DNA from 2 places in the Streptomyces roseoviridis genome. Region 2 is predicted to be linked to the other one. Evidence: riboswitches for the same ligand, from Rfam matches in the RefSeq annotation. Region 2 holds a riboswitch; the other holds the start of a gene.
The links. Region 2 has a riboswitch for S-adenosylmethionine ahead of thrC (threonine synthase). Riboswitches for the same ligand answer to the same signal wherever they lie in the genome.

Region 1 (3,398 bases), 2.2 Mb from region 2:
ACCGGGGTTACTACGGCGCGGACAACCAGATCGCCAAGCCCACCGTCGAGGAGTACAAGGAGATCCAGAGCGGCCACGGCCACCACTGATCACCTTGACCTCCTGATGTAGGTCGCCACGGCGAGAGCCCCGTCCATTCGATGGACGGGGCTCTTTGCCGTCCTCACGGATCGATAGGGTGAAGCCACAACCCATTGCGCGCGCAATATGACATAGACCAGGAGCTGCCATGAGCGCTGTGACCCCCGCTGGAGGACCTCTGTCGGCGGGCCGCTCCTGGCCCGTCGTCCTGGACGGCCTGCTCGGCGGCCGTGACCAGAGCGCCGAGGACACGGCCTGGGCCATGGACCGCATCCTGCGCGGCGAGGCCACCGACGCGCAGATCGCCGGCTTCGTGGTCGCGCTGCGCGCCAAGGGCGAGACCGTGGAGGAGATCACCGGTCTCGTCCGGACCATGTACGAGCACGCCAACACCATCGAGGTGCCCGGCGCCACCGTCGACATCGTCGGCACCGGCGGCGACGGCGCCAAGACGGTGAACGTCTCCACCATGTCGGCGATCGTCGTCGCCGGCACGGGCGCCAAGGTCGTCAAGCACGGCAACCGGGCCGCGTCCTCGGCCTCCGGTGCCTCCGACGTCCTGGAGAAGCTCGGCGTCAACCTGGAGCTGACCCCCAAGCGGGTGGCCGAGGTGGCCGAGGAGGCCGGGATCACCTTCTGCTTCGCGGTGAAGTTCCATCCGGCCCTGCGCCACGTGGCGATGGCCCGCAAGGAGCTGGGCATCCGCACCGTCTTCAACTTCCTGGGGCCGCTGACCAATCCGGCCCGGGTCCGCGCCCAGGCCACCGGTGTCGCCGACGCCCGGATGGCGCCGATCGTCGCCGGGGTGCTCGCCGAGCGCGGCTCCTCCGCGCTGGTCTTCCGGGGCGACGACGGCCTGGACGAGCTCACCACCACGGCCACCTCCCGGGTCTGGATCGTCCGGGACGGCACCGTGCGCGAGGAGCACTTCGACCCGCGGGACGTCGGCATCGACCTGGTGCCCGTGGAGGCCCTGCGCGGTGCCGACGCCTCGTACAACGCCGACGTCGCCCGGCGGCTGCTGGCCGGTGAGACCGGCCCGGTCCGCGACGCGGTGCTGCTCAACTCGGCGGCGGCGCTGACCGCCCTGGAGCCGGGGGAGGGCACCCTGGCGGAGCAGCTGCGGGCCGGCATCGAGAAGGCCGCCGAGTCCATCGACTCCGGTGCCGCGCGCCGGGCCCTGGAGCGGTGGATCGCCGTCAGCAACGCGTAGCCGTCGCGGGCGCCGACCCCGTCCGGGATGCGGACGGGGTTGCGCGCCGGCGATCACGTGGCATAGCTTCTGAACCAGGTCATGAGTGACAGCCATCAAGGCCCCGGCCGGCTGTCCGGCAACCCTCCGTCCGTGGCGGGGTGCCCCGGGTGAAGACCAGGCCGTGGACAGAAAGTCCGCGGCAAGCGCGGACCCCTGCGAACCCTGGGGTCCTTGGTCCTCAAGGGAGCAGTCTCGTGAGCAAGCGAATGCGCTAGGGCCTCGAAGCCCCTTCTTCGTCATCCCCTTTCCCCTTTTCCGTGCCTCCGCGGCCGCCTGTCCCGTCGCGTCGAGGCGCTGAATTCGCCTGCCCTGTACGGGAGTTCGCCATGTCCGTGATCACCGCTGCCGCCGACCAGTCCGTTTGTGCCCCTCTGGCCGTCCTGGGCCGGGATGTCACCGTCCCGCTCGTCACCGGCGGCGAGGTCACCTACGCCGCCCTCGACTACGCGGCCAGCGCCCCGGCCCTCCAGCGCGTCTGGGACGACGTCGCCGCGTACGCCCCGTACTACGGCAGCGTCCACCGCGGCGCCGGCTACCTCTCCCAGCTCTCCACCGACCTCTTCGAGAACAGCCGGGCCACCGTCGCCGAGTTCCTCGACTGCCGCCCCGACGACCAGGTCGTCTTCACCCGCTCCACCACCGACTCGCTCAACCTGCTCGCCCGGGCGCTCCCCGCCGACTGCCAGGTCTTCGTCTTCGAGACCGAACACCACGCCTCCCTCCTGCCGTGGGGGGACGCGCGCGTGACCTACCTCGACGCCCCGCGCACCCCGGCCCAGGCCGTCGAGATCCTGGAGCGCGCCCTCGCCGGGCGCGACCCCTACGGCCCGGCCCTGGTCTGCGTGACCGGTGCCTCCAACGTGACCGGTGAGCTGTGGCCGGTGCGGGAACTGGCCGCCGCCGCGCACGCGCACGGCGCCCGGATCGTCCTCGACGCCGCCCAGCTGGCGCCCCACCACCCCGTCTCCGTACGGGAGTCGGACGTCGACTGGGTCGCCTTCTCCGGGCACAAGCTGTACGCGCCGTTCGGCTCCGGCGTCCTCGCCGGCCGCGCGGACTGGCTGCGGGACGCCGAGCCGTACCTCGCGGGCGGCGGTGCCTCCCGTACGGTGGCGCGCCGGGCCGACGGGGGCGTGGACGTGGAGTGGCACACCACCGCCGCCCGGCACGAGGCGGGCTCGCCCAACGTCATCGGCGTCTACTCCATCGCCTCCGCCTGCAAGGCGCTCACCGAGGCCGGCTTCGACCGGCTCGTCGCCCGGGAGCGGTACCTCATCGCCAAGGTCCGCGAGGGCCTGGCCGAGGTCCCCGAGGTGCGGGTCCTGTCGCTCTTCGGCGACGACGCCCCCCGGGTCGGCGTCATCTCCTTCGTCGTCGAGGGCTGGAACAGCTCCCACTTCGCCGCCGCGCTCTCCGCCGAGTACGGCATCGGCGTCCGCGACGGCCTGTTCTGCGCGCACCCGCTGGTGCGCACCCTGCTCGGCAGCGACCCGCAGGACCCGGGCGCGTGCGGCGCCCCGGAGGCGAACCCCGGGGAGCGGTCCCTCAACGCGATCCGGGTCAGCTTCGGCGCGGGCACCCCCGACGAGCACGTGGAGCGGTTCGTCGGCGCGGTGAGGGAACTGGTGCGCGAGGGAGCCCGGTGGACGTACCGCACCGAGGACGGCCGCTGCGTCCCCGACCGCGGCTGACCGCTCCCTCATACGGGTGAAGCCGGCCTCCCGCGGGGGAGAGGCCGGCTTCAGCCGCGTCCGTACCGGGTCAGGACTCCAGGCCGATGGCGAAGGCCGCGTCCAGGTCGTGCTGCGAGTAGGCCCGGAACGCGACGTGCGTGTCGGTGGCCTCGACGCCGGGGATCTTGGAGATCCGGCCCGGGATCACATCGGCCAGGTCGTCGTGGCGCGCCACCCGCACCATCGCGATCAGGTCGTAGGTACCGGTGACGGAGAAGACCTCGCTGACGGTGTCGATCGCGGCGATCGCCTCGGCGATCTCGGGGATGCGGTCCACGCTGGTCTTGATGAGCACGATCGCGGTGATCACGGCTGGCTTTCTCCCTCGG
Region 2 (3,398 bases):
GTCTCAGTGGGCCAGGCCCGCGTCGCGGAACGCGTCCAGGCTGGGGCGGATGGTGGCGGTCGCCTGGGAGCTCTCGGCCACCGCGTCCAGGGTCTTGAGGCCGTCGCCGGTGTTGAGGACGACGGTGGTGAGGGTGGGGTCGAGGAGACCGGCCTCGACGAGCTTGCGCGTCACGCCGACGGTCACGCCGCCCGCGGTCTCGGCGAAGATGCCCTCGGTGCGGGCCAGGATCTTGATCGCGTCGACGACCTGTTCGTCGTTCACGTCCTCCACGGCGCCGCCGGTGCGGCGGGCGATGTCGAGGACGTACGGGCCGTCCGCCGGGTTGCCGATCGCCAGCGACTTGGCGATGGTGTTCGGCTTCTGCGGGCGCACCACGTCGTGGCCGGCCTTGAAGGCGGCGGAGACCGGGGAGCAGCCCTCGGCCTGGGCGCCGAAGATCTTGTAGGGCTTGTCCTCGACGAGGCCGAGCTTGATGAGCTCCTGAAGACCCTTGTCGATCTTCGTCAGCTGCGAGCCGGAGGCGATCGGGATGACCAGCTGGTCCGGGATGACCCAGCCGAGCTGCTCGCAGATCTCGTACGCGAGCGTCTTGGAGCCCTCGCCGTAGTACGGGCGCAGGTTGACGTTGACGAAGCCCCAGCCCTCGCCGAGCGGGTCGCCGATCAGCTCCGAGCAGAAGCGGTTGACGTCGTCGTAGTTGCCCTCGATGGCGACGAGGTCACCGCCGTAGACGCCGGCCATGACGACCTTGCCCTGCTCCAGGTCGTGCGGGATGAACACGCAGGAGCGGAAGCCGGCCCGGGCGGCGGCGGCGCCGACGGCGCCGGCCAGGTTGCCGGTGGAGGAGCAGGAGAGGGTGGTGAAGCCGAAGGCGCGGGCGGCCTCGATGGCCTGGGCGACGACCCGGTCCTTGAAGGAGTGGGTCGGGTTGCCGGAGTCGTCCTTGACGAACAGCTTCCCGGGCTCGACGCCGATCTCGCGGGCCAGGTTGTCGGCCTGGACGAGCTTGGTCCAGCCGGGGTTCAGGTTGGGCTTGTCGGCGACGTCGGCGGGGACGGGCAGGAGCGGGGCGTAGCGCCAGATGTTGGCGGGGCCGGCCTCGATCCGCTTGCGCAGGGCCTCGGGGTCGCCGGTGGGCAGGTCGTACGCGACCTCGAGCGGGCCGAAACAGAGCTCGCAGGCGAAGATCGGGCCGAGCGGGAAGGTCTCGCCGCATTCGCGGCAGGAGAGTCCGGACGCGGGACCGAGGTCGACCGGGGTCCGGGGGGAAGCGGCGGCGGTGGATGCGACCGTCTGTACAGCCATGGAGGCGAGGCCCTTTCTCCTCATCTTCCTCATGACGCATTTCGCCATGAGACGGATTTGGCACCTTCCCTAGTCGGGGACCTCGCTGGAGGACGAGAACCGACTGGAGGGTTGCCGGGGCTTCAACGGGCCGTATCCCTCTGCCCCTCTGGATGAGCGGTATTCGATTGTGGAACGCGGTCGGCACCCCGACATGCATCGGGCATCCGCGTTGTTCAAGACTGTAACCGAAGCCTTCCGAGGTGGAGACGGTCGTCCGATCCGCGAGATGGAGATCACGTTGCTGGAAGAAGTGGAGCGCTGGCTGGCCCGGCGGTCCTGGTCGGTGGCCGACCGTCCGCTGGAGCGGATCCTCGCCGCCAAGCGCGGGACGACGGTGAGCGTGGTGCTGCCGGCGCTGAACGAGGAGGCGACGGTCGGCGCGATCGTCTCCGTGATCCGCCGTGAGCTCATGACGGACGCGGTGCCGCTGGTGGACGAGCTGGTGGTGATCGACTCGGGCTCCACGGACCGTACGGCGGAGGTGGCCGCGGCGGCCGGGGCGCGGGTGGTGGCGCGGGACGCGATACTGCCGCGGATACCGGCGGTGCCGGGCAAGGGCGAGGTGCTGTGGCGTTCGCTGATGGCGACCGGCGGGGACGTCGTCTGTTTCGTCGACGCCGACCTGCGGGACTTCTCGGCGGACTTCGTGTCGGGGATCGTCGGCCCGCTGCTCACCGACCCGGACGTGGACTTCGTGAAGGCGATGTACGACCGCCCGCTCGACGGCGCTCCCGGCCAGGGCGGCCGGGTGACGGAGCTGGTGGCCCGGCCGCTGCTCAACCTGCACTGGCCGCAGCTGGCCGGTTTCGTGCAGCCGCTCGGCGGCGAGTACGCGGCGCGCCGCTCGCTGCTGGAGCGCCTGCCGTTCCCGGTCGGTTACGGGGTGGAGCTGGGCCTGCTGGTGGACGCGCTGCACACGGTGGGCCTCGACGCGCTCGCACAGGTGGACGTGGGGGTGCGCAAGCACCGGCACCAGGACGGTCAGGCGCTGGGCCGGATGGCGGCGGCGATCTACCGGACGGCGCAGCTGCGGCTCTCGCGCGGTCATCTGGTGCGGCCGCGGCTGACCCAGTTCGAGCGGAGCGAGGGGGGCGGTTTTGCGCCGCGCACGTACGCGGTGGACACGGAGGAGCGGCCCCCGATGGCGGAGATCGCGGAGTACGCGCGCCGGCGCGTGGCCTAGCCGCCGAGGCGGTGGACGCGTGGCGCAGCACCGAATGATGACCCTTTCTGCCTAGATTTCCTTTTTATGCGATGGAGACGCGGAACGGGAATCCTGCCGGCAGCCCTCGCCCTCATCACCGGGGCCCTGTTCCTGGCGGGGCCCCCGCCGGCCGCGGCCCTGGACCTCGCCCCTGCTCAGGGCCGCGCCGCGGCCCCGGACGCCGCCCCGGCGCGTGGTCCGGAGAGGATCGCGGCGCGGGACACGGACCGGCCGGGGCCGGGCCGGACGGCGGAGGAGCGGCTGTGGCTGCTCGGCGGTCTCGGCCTGGCGCTGGCGGCGACCGGCGTGGTGGCCGGGGCGGCCGTACGGCTCCACAGGGAGCCGCCGGGGAGCAGCGGGCCCGGCTCGAATCCGCACGTTTGAGCGTTTAGCGGACGGGCTAGGTTCGGCATATGGCTTCAGTCCTCGTGGCATCGAACCGTGGTCCCGTCTCGTACACCCTGCGGGACGACGGCGGTCTTGACACCCGGCGGGGCGGCGGCGGGCTCGTCTCCGGCCTCAGCGCCGTGTTCTCGGAGGACTCGGCGGGTGACGGGCTGTGGGTGTGCGCGGCCCTCGGCGACGGCGACCGCGAGGCGGTGCGGCGCGGGATCGCCGAGCCGGGCGTGCGGATGCTGGACATCGACCCGGACGTGTACGCCGACGCGTACAACGGCATCGCGAACTCGGTGCTGTGGTTCCTCCACCACCACCTGTACGACATCCCGCGCGAGCCCGTCTTCGACGCGGCCTTCCGGCACCGCTGGGACTCCTACCGGGCCTACAACCGCGCCTTCGCCGAGGCCCTCGCCGAGGCGGCGGACGAGGGCGCGGCGGTCCTGGT

Region 1: linked by a shared signal. The riboswitch ahead of ABD954_RS25075 (aminotransferase class V-fold PLP-dependent enzyme) and the one ahead of thrC (threonine synthase) in region 2 are both predicted to bind S-adenosylmethionine.

Annotation. Positions count from the first base shown of each region.
Region 1 covers NZ_BAAAWU010000001.1:5,548,482-5,551,879, forward strand. The annotation lists gene qcrB (cytochrome bc1 complex cytochrome b subunit) at 1-89, shown strand, start outside; gene trpD (anthranilate phosphoribosyltransferase) at 230-1,294, shown strand; SAM riboswitch class IV at 1,372-1,488, shown strand; gene ABD954_RS25075 (aminotransferase class V-fold PLP-dependent enzyme) at 1,663-3,027, shown strand; gene ABD954_RS25080 (Lrp/AsnC family transcriptional regulator) at 3,098-3,379, opposite strand; gene ABD954_RS25085 (rhomboid family intramembrane serine protease) at 3,376-3,398, opposite strand, start outside.
Region 2 covers NZ_BAAAWU010000001.1:3,394,463-3,397,860, forward strand. The annotation lists gene thrC (threonine synthase) at 4-1,332, opposite strand; SAM riboswitch class I at 1,326-1,467, opposite strand; gene ABD954_RS15325 (glucosyl-3-phosphoglycerate synthase) at 1,589-2,533, shown strand; gene ABD954_RS15330 (hypothetical protein) at 2,600-2,938, shown strand; gene ABD954_RS15335 (alpha,alpha-trehalose-phosphate synthase (UDP-forming)) at 2,968-3,398, shown strand, end outside.